Regions from separate parts of the Actinomadura sp. NPDC048021 genome, predicted to be linked through region 2. Evidence: riboswitches for the same ligand, from Rfam matches in the RefSeq annotation. Region 2 holds a riboswitch; the other holds the start of a gene.
What was found. A riboswitch is a leader RNA that binds a small molecule or an ion and turns the genes downstream of it on or off. The one in region 2 is predicted to bind ZMP and ZTP.
Positions count from the first base shown of each region.

Region 1 (7,041 bases), on a different contig from region 2:
TACCCGGCGCCGACGACGCACACGTCGGCGGTGCGCGGGCCCGGCAGGCGGGGGCCGGGTTCGGGGCGTCCGGCCGCCCGGTACCAGTGGGAGACGCCGCCGTTGGCGAAACCGGGAGCCAGGGGCGCCCGGCCCGGGGAGGAGCTCATGGGCTCATCCTGCTGCATTCCGCAGCAAAATCAACAGGCGACAACGGATTCTAGGGCACAGCGTCGACTTTTCGACGGGATCCGACCCAACGGGAGCGTTCGGCGGCGTAGTACGCGGCGCCGTCGGGCCCGGCGGGGCCCTCCCGCCACCGGCGCATCCCGAGCTGGAGCGCGATCTGCGACGACGCGGGGTTGGCCGTGTCGATCTCGGCGGTGATCCGGTGCACCCCGACCACTCCGAACGCGTAGTCCAGGACGGCGCGGGACGCCTCGGCGGCCAGCCCCCGCCCCCAGTGGTCGGGCTCCAGGCTGTAGAGGATCTCGACGTCCACGCCGTGGCCGAGCGGACCCTCGTGGTGGCTGAGCCCGGCCACGCCCGCCAGCGGGCCGCCGGGCGCCGCCGCGCCGCCGCCCGGGGACGCGGGGGCGGGGCGCAGCGCCCACAGCCCGTAGCCCTCGGTGGCGAAGTCCCGCTCGCTGGCCTCGATGATCTCGCTGACCTGCACGGGCGTGACCACCCGGTCGTCGAACAGGTGGCGGCGGACGAGGGGCCCCGTCCAGTGCGTCAGCAGGGCTCCGTGGTCGCGCATCGACACCGGGTGCAGCACGAGCCGGACGGTGCGCAGCACCTCACTCATACCCGTCCCCCGCGGCGGGCCACTCGGGCGTGGCCTCCCCGTCGGGGACGCCGACGCGGAACACCCGCAGCTGCAGCGCGAGCGCCTGGTAGTAGCCGACGAGCGTGACCAGCTCGACGAGGGCCGTGCGGCCGAGGGTGGCCACCGCCTCGGTGTAGACGGCGTCAGCGAGATCGCCCTCGGCCACGAGCTGGCGCGCCGCCTCGTACACGACGCGCTCGCGGACGTCGGCGAGCATCGGCGCACGGCCCTCGCGCAGCGCGTCCGTCTCCTCGTCGGCGAGCCCCTGCCGGCGCCCGATCCGCTCGTGGGCGTACCACTCGAAGTCGGAGCGCAGGTGCGCCGCCACGACGAGGGTCGCGATCTCGCGCTCGCGCTTGGTGAACCCGGTGCGGAAGCGCAGCGCGGCACCGAGGTCCTGCAGCGGCAGCCCGACGGGAGGGCTGTAGAGCATCGCGTTGAACGGGCCCTGCAGGCGCCCGATGTCGTCGGCCAGGGCGAAGGGGGGATTGCGGTCGCCGGCGCGGGGCCCGCCCGTCACCGCCTCGTAGACGGCTCGCTGCTCCTCGCTGAGCGAACCGGGGAGGAGCAGCGGGAGCCTCGTCGGGGACGGGCCGCGCCGCGGTCGGTCGTTCACGCGCTCACCGGTCACGGGGTCGATCACTCACCGCACGCTAGGCGCTCGGAGCGGGCGGCTCAACCCCCGTCCGGAATGTGAAACCCCTGGCACACGATGACGTAGCGGCCGCGTAACACGCGTCGGCGACCCTTGTCGGCGACCGCACCGGACACGAACGGGGCGCCCGGCCCCCGGAGGGAACGTCCCATGCCGCTGCTGCGCATCCGCACCGAGATCGAGGACCGTCCCGGCCGCCTCGCCTCCCTCACGGCCGCGCTGGCCCAGCGCGGCGCCAACATCCTCGGGCTGTCGGTCCAGCTCGACGCCGACGGGGTGGTCGACGAGTTCATCGTCGACGTCCCGCGCGGCGGCCCGGACGCCCGCGCCCTCGCCGAGGCGCTGGGCGCGGCGGGCGGCACCCGCACCGCCGTCCTCCCCGCGCGCCCCCACGAGCTGGTGGACGAGCCGACCCGCGCCCTCGCCCTGGCGGCCCGGCTCCGGGCCGAGCCGCACGCGGTGCCCGAGATCCTCGGCGAGCTGCTGCGCGCCGACGAGGCACGCTGGGACGCCCCCGGCGACGAGGACCCCGACCGCCGCGACCTCCTCGTCCCGGTGCGCGGGCGCTCGGTCCGGCTCCGGCGCGCCGGGCTGCCGTTCACCGCGACGGAGGCGGCGCGGGCCGACGCGCTGGTGCGGGCCGCGCTCCCGGCGGCGCCGCGCCCGTCGGCGTCCCGGCGGATCGCGCTGCGCGACGGGACGCAGGTGGTCGTCCGGCCGGTCGAGCCGCGCGACGGCGACGCCGTGCGGGCGCTGCACGAGCGCTGCTCGCTGGACAGCCGCCGGATGCGCTACTTCAGCCCCAAGCCGTACCCGCCGCGCCGGTCGTTCGAGGGGTTCTGCGATCCCGCGCGGGGCCTGACGCTGGTCGCCGAGGGCCCGGACGGGTCGCTGCTGGCGCTGGCGCACCTGGTCCTCGTCCGCGACCCGGGCGCGGCGGAGGTCGCGTTCCTGGTCGAGGACGCCTGGCAGGGCCGCGGGCTCGGCCGCGGCCTCGCCGGGCTGCTGCTCGCGCTGGCCCGGGACCGCGGCCTGGTGGAGGTGCGGGCGACCGCGCTGAGCGAGAACGCCCGGATGCGGCGGCTGCTGACCTCGCTCGGCGGGCGGACGCGGCGCACCGGGGACGCCGCGATCGTGGAGATCAGGCTGCGGCTGGACGGCCGTCCCGCCGAGCCGGGGGCGCTGGCAGGATGGGCGGGTGAGCGGCGTATATGACGATCCCTGGGCCTACGAGCTGGCGTGCTCGTTCCGCGACGTGCCGGCCGAGGTGGACGTCCTGCTCGGCTGGTGCGCCGAGCAGGGCCTCGCCCCCGCCACGGCGCTGGAGCTCGCCGCCGGGCCCGCCGAGCACGCCCGCGAGCTCGCCCGCCGCGGGCTGGCGGCGACGGCGCTCGACCTGAACCCGCGCATGTGCGCCTACGCGGCCCGCGAGGCCGAACGCGCCGGCGTCGGGCTGGAGGTCGTCGAGGGCGACATGACGCGGTTCGCGCTGGGCCGCCGGTTCGACCTCGTCGCGACCATGCTGGACTCCACGTCCCACCTCATGACGCTGGACGCGTTCGTGGCGCACCTGCGGTGCGCCGCCGCGCACCTGTCCCCCGGCGGCCTCTACGTCGTCGAGATGTCGCATCCCCGCGACCGGCTGGGCGACGACCCGAGCGTCACCACCGGCTGGACGGTCGAGCGGGACGGCGTCCGGGCGAGCGTGCGCTGGGGCGAGCCGTCCGACCGGCTGGACCCGGTCACCCAGATCGCCGACGACCGCGTCACGATGACCATCACCGGGCAGGGCGCGGAGCCGCGGGTCGTGCGCGACGTCGTGCCCTACCGGTTCTGGACCGCCACCGAGCTGGACGCCGCGATCCGCCTCGCCGGCGGGCTGGAGGCGGTCGCGCAGTACGGCGACTTCGGGGTCGGCGAGGGGGCGGTGCCCCTCGCCGACCCCGGGGCCTGGCGCATGATCACTCTGCTGCGCCCGCGCTGAGCGTCAGGGCGCGGACCGCCAGCCGGGCATCGGGAACGACGCGAGCAGGTCGCGAACCTGCCCGGCGACCCGGTCCAGCACCGCCTCGTCCTGCTTGGCGGCGGCCTGCACGACCTCGTCGATCCATGCGGCGAGCTGCGGCATGTGCTCCTCGCCGATCCCCCGGGTGGTGATCGCGGCGGTGCCGAGCCGCAGCCCGGACGGGTCGAAGGGCTTGCGCGGGTCGAACGGGACGGCGTTGTAGTTCAGCTCGATGCCGGCGCGGTCGAGGGCCTGCGCGGCGGGCTTGCCCGCGACGCCCTTGCCGGTCAGGTCGATGAGGATGAGGTGGTTGTCGGTGCCCCCGGAGATCAGGTCGTAGCCGCGGTCCAGCAGCGCGGCGGCCAGCGCCTTGGCGTTCGCGACCACCTGCCGCGCGTACCCGGCGAAGTCCGGCTGCGCCGCCTCCTTCAGCGCGACGGCGATCGCGGCCGTCGTGTGGTTGTGCGGCCCGCCCTGCAGGCCCGGGAAGACGGCCTTGTCGACCGCCTTCGCGTGCTCCGCCGTCGACAGGATCATGGCGCCGCGGGGGCCGCGCAGCGTCTTGTGCGTGGTGGTGGTGACGACGTCGGCGTGCCCGACCGGGGACGGGTGCGCGCCGCCGGCGACCAGGCCCGCGATGTGCGCGATGTCGGCCGCCAGGACCGCCCCGGCCTCCCGGGCGATCTCGGCGAACGCCGGGAAGTCGATCGTCCGCGGGACCGCGGTGCCGCCGCACCAGATCAGCTTCGGCCGCTCCTTGAGGGCGAGGTCGCGCACCTGGTCCATGTCGACGCGGCCGGTGTCGGCGCGCACGTCGTAGCGGACGGGGCGGAACCACTTGCCGGTGGCCGAAACCGACCAGCCGTGCGTCAGGTGGCCGCCCATCGGCAGCGACAGGCCCATGACCGGGTCGCCGGGCTCCAGGAACGCCATGTAGACGGCGAGGTTGGCGGGCGAGCCCGAGTAGGGCTGGACGTTGGCGTGCTCGGCGCCGAACACGCCCTTCGCCCGCTCGATGGCGAGCAGCTCGATGGGGTCGACGTTCTGCTGGCCCTCGTAGTAGCGCTTGCCCGCGTAGCCCTCGGAGTACTTGTTGGTCAGGACCGTGCCGGCGGCCTCCAGCACCGCCTCCGAGACGTAGTTCTCCGAGGCGATCAGGCGGATCTTCTCGTACTGGCGGCGGGCCTCGGCCTCCACCAGCGCGGCGATCTCGGGGTCCTGGCCCTGCAGATGGGGTACGGCCGGTTCGTGCATCGTGAGCCTCCGCGCTGCTCGCGCCGGGGCTTCGGGCACCCCGGCGAAGGGGACCCGTACACCCAGGCGCGCGGTGTGCGGACTACTTTCGCTCCCCGGTGGTCGTCTCCACCTTGACTGCGCCAGTCGCGTGGGCGCCATCATACCGGGCCGGCCCGCGCCGGCGGGGCGCGCGTGCGGGGACCGAGACCAGGAACAGCCCGCCCAGCAGCAGCAGCGACCCCGCCGCGACCGGCGCCGACATGCGCTCGCCGAGGACGGCCACGGCCAGGCCGGCGGCGACGAGCGGCTCGGCGAGGCTGAGCGTCCCGGCGGTCGCGGCCGTCACCCGGCCGAGGCCGGTGACGAAGAACATGTACGCGGCGGCGGTGGCGGCGAGCCCGAGCCAGGCCACCAGGGCCGCCGAGCGCGGCGCGGCGAGGGCGGGAAGTTCCGGCAGCGTCCAGGGAAGCAGGGCCGCTCCCCCGGCCAGGAGCGTCACCGACACCGCTCCGGCCATCCCGGCCCCTCGCATCCCGCCGCCGTGGCCCGTGAGCGTCTCGGCCGACACCAGCACCTTGGCCGAGACCGTGTAGACGCCGAAGCACGTGCCGCCGGCCAGGCTCAGCGCGATCCCGGCCGGGTCCGCGTGGACGGCCTCCCCCGGCACCATCAGCAGCGCCACGCCGCCGACCGCGCAGGCCGTCCCGGCCCACCAGCGGCGGCCGAGCCGGGCGCCCAGGACGAGCCGCTCGCAGAGGCCGGTGGAGACGGGCGCGAGCCCGAACACGACGGCGGTCGCGACGGCCGCGCCGGTCCGGTCGACCGCGCTGAAGAACGACGCCTGGAAGACGCCGGTCGCCGCCGAGGCCGCCGCGAGGTGCGGCCAGGTGCGCCTGGTCAGCGCCAGGAACGCGCGGCGGTCCGCCACGAGTACGAGGACGGCGAGGACGAGCCCGCCCGAGAGGATCCGTGCGCCGCCGACCGCGACCGGGTCCGCGGACGGACCCGCCAGCACCTGCGCCGGCCCGACCGTTCCCCAGAGCACGCCGGCGGCGAGCACCAGCAGCACACCGGATGTGTTGTTCCATCGGTCCATGCCGCCGAAGCTAGGCGAACATGCGGAACTCAGACCTTAGGACCGTCATTCGTTCGCTTCAAACGACCGAGGCCGTCATTCCTTCGCCGCTCACGGAGAACTGCATACCTCAGCTGTAGGGCGTTCGGCCTTCAGGCCGGTGGTCCGACGGAAGTTCGGACTGCTCGACCGGCTGCACGTAGTCGTACACGACGATCGTGCGGACGTCCACGTACTCTTTGCGGCGCGCCAGCCGGTCGAGGACGAAGTCGCGCAGGTACGCGGTGCTCGGCACGGCCACGTGGACGAGCAGGTCCTCGTTCCCGGTCACGACGAAGACCCCGATCGTCTCGGGCATCGAGGCCATGCTGTCGCGCGCGGACTCGATCGCCTCGCGCGACTGCGGCCGGATCCTGATCGAGATCAGCGCCTGCACGCCGCGTCCCAGCCGCTCCAGGTCGGCCGCCGCGTGGAACCCGGTGATGACGCCCCGCGAGCGCAGCGCCCGCGTCCGCTCCAGGGCCGTGGACGGCGCGATCCCCACCGCCTCCGCCAGCTCGCGGTTGGTCTGCCGCCCGTCCCGCTGCAGGCGCCGCAGGATCGCCTGGTCGACCGCGTCCATGTGGTCCCTCCCGAACTGCCCGGCGGACGCCGAACTCCCGCGCGGGAATCGCGCCCGGACGTCCCGTCCCCCGAAGATTATTCGCCGCGGGCCGGGCCCGCCACGGGGCCCGCCATGGTGTCCGCCGCGGTGCACGCCACCGCCAGGAGCGCGCAGGCGCCGACGCCGGTGAGGGCCCACGCCGCGCCCGCCGGGCCGAGGTCGAAGAGGCGGCCGATCACCAGGTCGCCCGCGAAGGAGAACATGCCGGCGCAGAACGCCAGTACGCCGTAGTAGGAGCCGAAGCACTCCGGCGGAGCGCGCCGGGCGGTCCGCTGGAAGACCGAGGGCTGGACGAGGCCGTTGGCGACGCCGTTGAGGACGGCCGCGAGCATCAGCGGGCCGGGTCGCGTGCCGTCCAGCGCCGCGAGGACGAAGAACCCGGCCGCGGCGCACAGCAGGCCGGTCCGCAGCACCCACGGCCGCTCGCCGCGGCGCCGGACGGCGACGAGGGGCTGGACCGCCGCCGCGACCATCGCCAGCAGGGAGAAGCTGAGCGTCGCCACCGCGGGCGTGAAGCCGAGGAGGGGCACGGCCGTCATGATGTGGGTGGCGAGCAGCGTTGTGGGCGCGGTCAGCAGCGCGAAGTAAAGGAACGCCC
Region 1 is NZ_JBEZJQ010000019.1:62,681-69,721, reverse strand. Features, by position in the region: gene AB0C87_RS28370 (FAD-binding oxidoreductase) at 1-149, opposite strand, end outside; gene AB0C87_RS28365 (GNAT family protein) at 200-787, opposite strand; gene AB0C87_RS28360 (carboxymuconolactone decarboxylase family protein) at 780-1,451, opposite strand; gene AB0C87_RS28355 (GNAT family N-acetyltransferase) at 1,614-2,678, shown strand; gene AB0C87_RS28350 (class I SAM-dependent methyltransferase) at 2,662-3,447, shown strand; gene glyA (serine hydroxymethyltransferase) at 3,451-4,722, opposite strand; ZMP/ZTP riboswitch at 4,776-4,862, opposite strand; partial or broken gene AB0C87_RS28340 (EamA family transporter) at 4,967-5,800, opposite strand; gene AB0C87_RS28335 (Lrp/AsnC family transcriptional regulator) at 5,910-6,401, opposite strand; gene AB0C87_RS28330 (MFS transporter) at 6,479-7,041, opposite strand, start outside.
Region 1: another riboswitch for ZMP and ZTP. It lies ahead of glyA (serine hydroxymethyltransferase); the one in region 2 lies ahead of AB0C87_RS36765 (bifunctional methylenetetrahydrofolate dehydrogenase/methenyltetrahydrofolate cyclohydrolase).

Region 2 (7,041 bases):
CTCCTCCGACGCGGCGCCTTGCGCCTGCGCCGGTGCACCTGGGTGCTCATGGCCCTCACGGTATAGGCAATCGGGCCCCGGCACGACATCGCGCACCCCTCCGGCGGGAGCGGTCCGCGGGGCGACGCGAATGAGTCGGGGCGGAGACGCAAGCGAGGCGGCGGGGGGGAGCGTCCGGTTTGTCACACGCCGCCGAAATGCGGATGGGACCTATGTGCTCAAGGTGATGGCCGAGAGCCCGGAATCCCCTGCGCCATCGGTCCTACTCGCCAGTAGGAGGGTGTGACGGCATGGCACCCGGGTAACCCGGCAGACAGGGGTCGCTAACTAGCTGGGAGGACTGCCGTGGAGGGGCCGTTCATGCGGATCGAGGACAGCGGGCTGGTGGTGCCGCTGCGCCCCGACGTGACGACGGTCGGGAGAGGGAGAGGAGTGGACATCCGCCTCGACGACCCGTCTGTGTCCCGTTTGCACGCAGAGATCGTCCGACGTGGCCCGTACGTCTACGTGGTGGACATGGGCCTGTCCCGCAACGGGACGCGCGTCAACGGCCGGCCGATCGCCCGCCGTGTGCTGGAGGACGGTGACGTCGTGAGCTTCGGCACGGCGCGCTGCCGCTTGGGGGGCATCCCCCGTGAGGAGGTCGACCCGGACGTCGAACTGCGGCGCGCCGTCGCGCCCGAGCTCACCCGCCGGGAGGTCGACGTGCTGACCTCGCTGTGCCGGCCCGCACTGTCCGACGAGGCGTTCGTGGCCCCGGCCACGGCGCGCGACATCGCCGGCGAGCTGGTCGTCACGGAGGCCGCGGTCAAGCAGCACCTGCTGCGCCTCTACCAGAAGTTCCGGATCCCCGAGGGCGCCAACCGGCGCACCCGGCTCGCCAACGAGGTCATCGCGATGGGCCTCGTCCGCCCGCTGCCGCCGGTGCACGTGCCCCAGCAGGGCCGTCCGCCGATGGACGGGCGCGTCCCCGGGGTGCGCGGCACCACCGAGACGCGCCGGCCGGGCGCCACCGGCCACGCGCACGGCCCGGGCCGTCCGGCGCACAGCACGGCCGCGGGACGGAGGGCCAGCTGATGTGAGACCCGCGGTCGCCCTCCCCGGCAGCGCGACAGGAGGGCGATCGCTCAGCCCCCGATGCGGCCGCGTAAGTGACGGCGCGGCCCAGGGACTCGCCGGCGGGGGCCGCCACCCAGGTGCTGGTGGCGGCCCCCGAAGCGTGCCTGTCCGCGGCCCGTGCCCGGCCGGCCCGGCGGGGCCGGCCGGTCGGGCTGGTGGTCAGACGGCCTGCCCTGTGGCCTGCTCGGCGGCCTCGACGACGTTCGCGAGGAGCATGGCGCGGGTCATCGGGCCGACACCGCCGGGGTTGGGCGCGACCCAGCCGGCGACGTCGCGGACGTCGGCGGCGACGTCCCCGGCGAGCTTGCCGTCCACGCGGGACACGCCCACGTCGAGGACGGCGGCGCCGGGCTTGACCATGTCGGCGGTGATGAGGCCGGGCACCCCGGCCGCGGCCACGACGATGTCGGCCTTGCGGGTGTGCTCGGCGAGGTCGCGGGTGGCGGTGTGGCAGAGGGTGACGGTCGCGTTCTCGGTGCGGCGGGTCAGCAGCAGGCCGAGGGAGCGGCCGACGGTGATGCCGCGGCCGACGACGGTGACCTCGGCCCCCTTCAGCGGGACGTCGAAGCGTCGCAGCAGCTCGACGATGCCCTTCGGCGTGCACGGCAGCGGGCCCGGCTGCATCAGGACGAGCCGGCCGAGGTTGACCGGGTGCAGGCCGTCGGCGTCCTTGACGGGGTCGATGCGCTCCAGCACGCGCTGCTCGTCGAGGCCCTTCGGGAGCGGCAGCTGGACGATGTAGCCGGTGCAGGCGGGGTCGGCGTTCAGCTCGGCGACGGCGCGCTCCACCTCGTCCTGCGAGGCGGTGGCGGGCAGGTCGCGGCGGATGCTCTCGATGCCGACCTCGGCGCAGTCGCGGTGCTTCATGTTCACGTACGAGTGGCTGCCGGGGTCGTCGCCGACCAGGACGGTGCCGAGCCCGACGGAGACGCCGCGCTCGCGCAGCGCCTCGACGCGGACCTTGAGGTTCGAGCGGATCTCGGCGGCCGTGGCCTTGCCGTCCAGAATCTGTGCCGTCATGCGTTCCTCCGCGTGGATCTCGGCGGGACCGGGCCCCGGGCGCACAGCCCGGCCGGATGGGTCCCGTCCACCCAGGCGCGCGGTGTCCGGACTGTCGTTCGCTCCCCGGTGGTGATCCACCTTGACCGCGCCAGTCGCGTAGGCCCCCATGCTAACCGGCCGCCCGGAGACGGCGGGCCCCGCGGCTCCGTGGAGGAGGCCCCCCGCGAGTGGCTTGCGGAAAAGGGCGCCGAGTGGCTCTGCCGGAGGCCGCCCCCGGGGTCCTAGCGTGCTCCGCATGAACGAGGAATGGTTCGAGCGGCCCGTCCTGACCGGGCGGTACGTGCGGCTGGAGCCGCTGTCCGCCGACCACGCCCCGGGCCTGTTCGAGGCGTCCAAGGACCCGGACCTGTGGACGTGGATGAGCCAGCGCCGGCCGGAGAGCGTCGCCGACATGCGCGCGCAGGTCGACCAGGCGCTGGCGGCCTGCGAGCGCGGGCTGCGCCTGCCCTGGGTCCAGATCGACGCGGTGACCGGGGAGGTCGCCGGGACGACGTCGTACTACGAGATCTCACCGTCCGACCGCGGCCTGTGCATCGGCCACACGTGGATCGGGGCGCGGTGGCACCGGACGGGGCTCAACACCGAGGCGAAGCTGCTGCTCATAGGCCGCGCGTTCGCCGACCTAGGGGCGATCCGGGTCGGCTGGCACACGCACGTCAGCAACGAGCGGTCGCGCGCGGCGATCGAGCGGCTCGGGGCGGCGTTCGAGGGCGTCCACCGGAAGCACCGGATCCGCGCGGACGGCTCGATCCGCGACACCGCCGTCTACGCGATGACGGACGACGACTGGCCCGCCGCCGAACGCGCCCTGCGCGCGAGACTGCGCTGACGGCCGGTGGGCGGGGCGCTCAGTCCTCGGAGCGCTGGCGCCAGCCGATGAGGCGGTCGGTGCCGTGCCAGCCGAGCTGGGCGGCGAGCACCGCGGCCAGGAACGCGGCGACCAGCCCGATCACCTGGCGCGACTCCATCAGCAGCAAGTCGGCCTGGTAGACGACGCCGAGCATGAGGGACATCAGCAGATTCATCCTGCCTCCACCACGGAACGCCCGCGCCGGGGTCAAGGGAGGGTCACAGGGGGGCGCGGCAGCCTGAGGGTACCCGCCCGGCGGCCGTGTGTGGTCCCGCGCCGCGGAACGGGTCGCGCGAGGGCGGCCGGGCGGGCCGCCGTCAGTGGATGATCGCGATGAAGATCAGGCAGCAGATGATGTTGACCATCCAGCTGTTGTTCGTCATCCACTCCCGCGCGCGGGGCATGGCGCGCTCGGCGCGCCGGTGGAAGAGCAGCACGGCGAGCAGCGGCAGCGCCGCGACCAGGAGGGTGGCCCCGACGAAGACGGCGGCCTCCGCCGCGCCCTCGTGGTGCTGCTCCAGGTTGGCCCCCACCGTGAGCATCACGATGATGTCGGAGGGCATCAGGATGATCAGCAGCAGCCCGGTCTTGAACGCCCGGCCCGGCCCGGCGTTCATCAGCGAGCCGAGCCATTTGGGCGGTTCGATCGTGGCCCGTTTCACGTAGTTGCGCACGATGGCGGCCAGCAGCAGCGCGATCAGCACATACTGGACGATCTTGCCGACCGAGCTGTCGTCGGACGGCTTGCCGATGTCCACGCTGTTGCCCACCAGCGCGAAGATGCCCCGCGCGGCGGCGACGCCCGCGCTCGCCGAGATGGCCACGCCCGCCAGGAACGCCAGGGAGACCCGCACGGGCCTCGGGGTCGTCACCAGGATGATCGCCGACATGATCTGGGGACCCGCCATCATCGTGATGGCCAGCGGGAGCACCTGAAAGCTCATGGCCCCTCCCCCGCCGTGGCTCCCGCCGCACGGGAGACGCCCCTCGTCAGGGCTCACGCTAGAGGAGCGACCGGGGCTCGGTCCGTCGGCCGACGCGTTCTTGACCGGGAGCCGATCCTTTTTTTCTGCCCCGCGGTCCGCCCGATGGCCCGCGCCAGGGACGCGGCTGACCCGCGTCTGGGGAGCGCGGACGCGACGCCCCGCGGCGGCACGGGCCGGGAAGCGCGCAGGCGCGCCGGCGGGACGTTCCCCGCCGGCGCGCCCGGCGGACGGCGCGCCTCGCGGCCCCTCAGTGGAAGAAGTGCCGGACGCCGGTGAAGTAGAGGGTGATGCCGGCCTTCTCCGCCGCGGCGATCACCTTGTCGTCGTTGACGGACCCGCCCGGCTCGACGATCGCGCGGACGCCCGCCTCGGCCAGCACCTCCAGGCCGTCCGGGAACGGGAAGAACGCGTCGGACGCGCCCACCGACGCCGCGGCCCGCTCCTGCCCGGCCCGCGCGACGGCGAGCTTGGCGGAGTCGACCCGGTTGACCTGGCCCATGCCGACGCCGACGGTGGCGCCGTCCGCGGCCAGCAGGATCGCGTTGGACTTCACCGAGCGGATCGCCCGCCACGCGAACGCCAGGTCGCGCAGCGTCGCCTCGTCCGCGGCGGCACCGGTCTTGAGCTCCCAGGAGGACGGGTCGTCGCCGGGGGCGTCCACGCGGTCCACGTCCTGCAGCAGCACGCCGCCGTCGACGCGCCGGTACTCGACGCCGCCCGCCGGGGCGTCCGGGCAGACCAGCAGGCGGATGTTCTTGAAGCGGTCCTTCAGGACGGTCACGGCCTCGTCCTCGAAGGACGGGGCGACCAGCACCTCGGCGAAGCTCTCGGTGACCTGGCGGGCCATCGCGGCGGTGACCGGCCGGTTCGCCGCGATCACGCCGCCGTACGCCGACACCGGGTCGCAGGCGTGCGCCCTGCGGTGCGCCTCGGCGATGTCCGCGCCGACCGCGATGCCGCACGGGTTGGCGTGCTTGATGATCGCGACGCACGGCTCGGTGAAGTCGTAGGCGGCGCGGCGCGCGGCGTCGGTGTCGACGTAGTTGTTGTAGGACATTTCCTTGCCGTAGAGCTGCTCGGCCCCGGCCAGGCCGCTCTCGCCCGGCGAGCGGTACAGGGCGGCCCGCTGGTGCGGGTTCTCGCCGTACCGCAGGGTGTTCGAGCGCTCCCAGGTGGCGCCGAGGAAGTCGGGCCACCGCGTCTCGGCGGCGGTCTCGTCGGGCGCGTAGTCGCCGGCGAACCAGGACGCGACGGCCACGTCGTAGGACGCGGTGTGCGCGAACGCCCGCGCGGCCAGGCGGCGGCGCTCGTCCAGGGTGAAACCGCCGGCGTTCACGGCGTCCAGGACCGTCCCGTAGGCGGACGGGTCCACCACGACGGAGACGCTCGCGTGGTTCTTCGCGGCGGCGCGGACCATCGTGGGCCCGCCGATGTCGATCTGCTCGACGCACTCGTCCGGCGTCGCGCCCGAGGCCACCGTGTCGGCGAACGGGTACAGGTTCGCGACCACGAGGTCGAACGGCTCGACGGCCAGGTCGTCGAGCTGCTGGAGGTGGTCCTCCTTGCGCCGGTCGGCGAGCAGGCCCGCGTGCACCTTCGGATGCAGGGTCTTGACCCGTCCGTCCAGGCACTCGGGGAACCCGGTGAGCTTCTCCACCCTCATCACCGGGACGCCGGCGGCGGAGATCCGGCCCGCCGTCGACCCGGTCGAGACGATCTCCACTCCCGCCTCGTGCAGGCCGCGGGCCAGCTCCTCCAGCCCGGACTTGTCGTACACGCTGATCAGCGCGCGCTTAATCGCCACCCGACTCACCGGTCGAGCTCCCCTCTTGATCGGACGAACCCCTGCCAGACGAACCGCTGTCGGACGGACCCGGGGCGGAGGTCTCGCCGCCGGGCGAGTCCGCGCAGGTCCGGCACTTCATCGAGACCCGTCTGCCGCGCACGGTCCACCCGTCGCGGGCCAGCCGTCCGACGACGTCGACCAGGAGCCGGCGCTCCACCTGCTTGATCCGCTCGTGCAGGGAGTCTTCGTCGTCATGCCAGCCCACGGGGACGGTCTCCTGGGCGATGACGGGTCCGGTGTCCACGCCTTCGTCGACGAAGTGAACCGTACAGCCCGTGACCTTCACTCCGTACGCCAGGGCGTCCCGTACGGCGTGCGCGCCGGGGAAGGACGGCAGCAGCGCGGGGTGGGTGTTGACCGTCCGGCCGCCGAAGCGCGCCAGGAACCGCGGGCCGAGGATCTTCATGAAGCCGGCGGACACCACGAGGTCGGGCTCGTGCTCGGCGACCGTCTCGGCGAGCGCCGCGTCCCAGTCGTCCCGGGACGGAAAATCCGGTATGCAGAGGGTGAAAGTCGGCAATCCCGCCCGTTCGGCGCGTTCGGTTCCGCCGATATCGGGGCGGTCCGCCCCCACGGCCACCACTTCCGCCCCGTAGGCTGGATCCGCGCACGCGTCGAGCAGCGCTTGTAGGTTGGTCCCCGCGCCGGAGACGAGGACGACGAGCCGGGCGGACACCTTTTCTCCCCGGTGGACGTTGCTGGGACGACACGAAGCCTATCGGGCGACCTCGGCGCGGCCTCACCCCAGACCGCCCGAACCGGAAGCCCGCCCGAACAAGAGCCCGCCCGAACCCAGACCCGTACGAACGCAGACCGTACGCACACCCCGCATGGAACCGAGATGCGCACGCCCCAGGAGGAGAAGAACGTGAGCGACCAGCCGGACCGTCCGGCCCAGCCCGAAGACCGCCCCGACGGGCGGCCGGTGGGAGAGCCGCCCGCGGGACCGCGCCAGGGCGGGCGAGGCACCGGCTGGCGGGCCCTGTGGCTCGGCGGCATCGCCCTGCTGACCGCGTTCTTCTTCTACCCGCTCGGCCTGGTGCTCGGCATCGCCGCGCTCGTCGTCGGCGTCAAGGCCCGCCGCAGCGCCCGCCGCACGCACGACGCCGCACCCGGCGCCGTCCCCGGCATCGTGCTCGGGACGATCGGGCTGGTGTTCTCGCTGCTGTCGGTCTCCC
Region 2 is NZ_JBEZJQ010000032.1:300-7,340, reverse strand. Features, by position in the region: gene AB0C87_RS36775 (DUF3017 domain-containing protein) at 1-50, opposite strand, end outside; gene AB0C87_RS36770 (FHA domain-containing protein) at 346-1,077, shown strand; gene AB0C87_RS36765 (bifunctional methylenetetrahydrofolate dehydrogenase/methenyltetrahydrofolate cyclohydrolase) at 1,279-2,139, opposite strand; ZMP/ZTP riboswitch at 2,202-2,287, opposite strand; gene AB0C87_RS36760 (GNAT family N-acetyltransferase) at 2,417-3,010, shown strand; gene AB0C87_RS36755 (hypothetical protein) at 3,030-3,206, opposite strand; gene AB0C87_RS36750 (GAP family protein) at 3,349-3,975, opposite strand; gene purH (bifunctional phosphoribosylaminoimidazolecarboxamide formyltransferase/IMP cyclohydrolase) at 4,265-5,830, opposite strand; gene purN (phosphoribosylglycinamide formyltransferase) at 5,811-6,539, opposite strand; gene AB0C87_RS36735 (DUF4190 domain-containing protein) at 6,705-7,041, shown strand, end outside.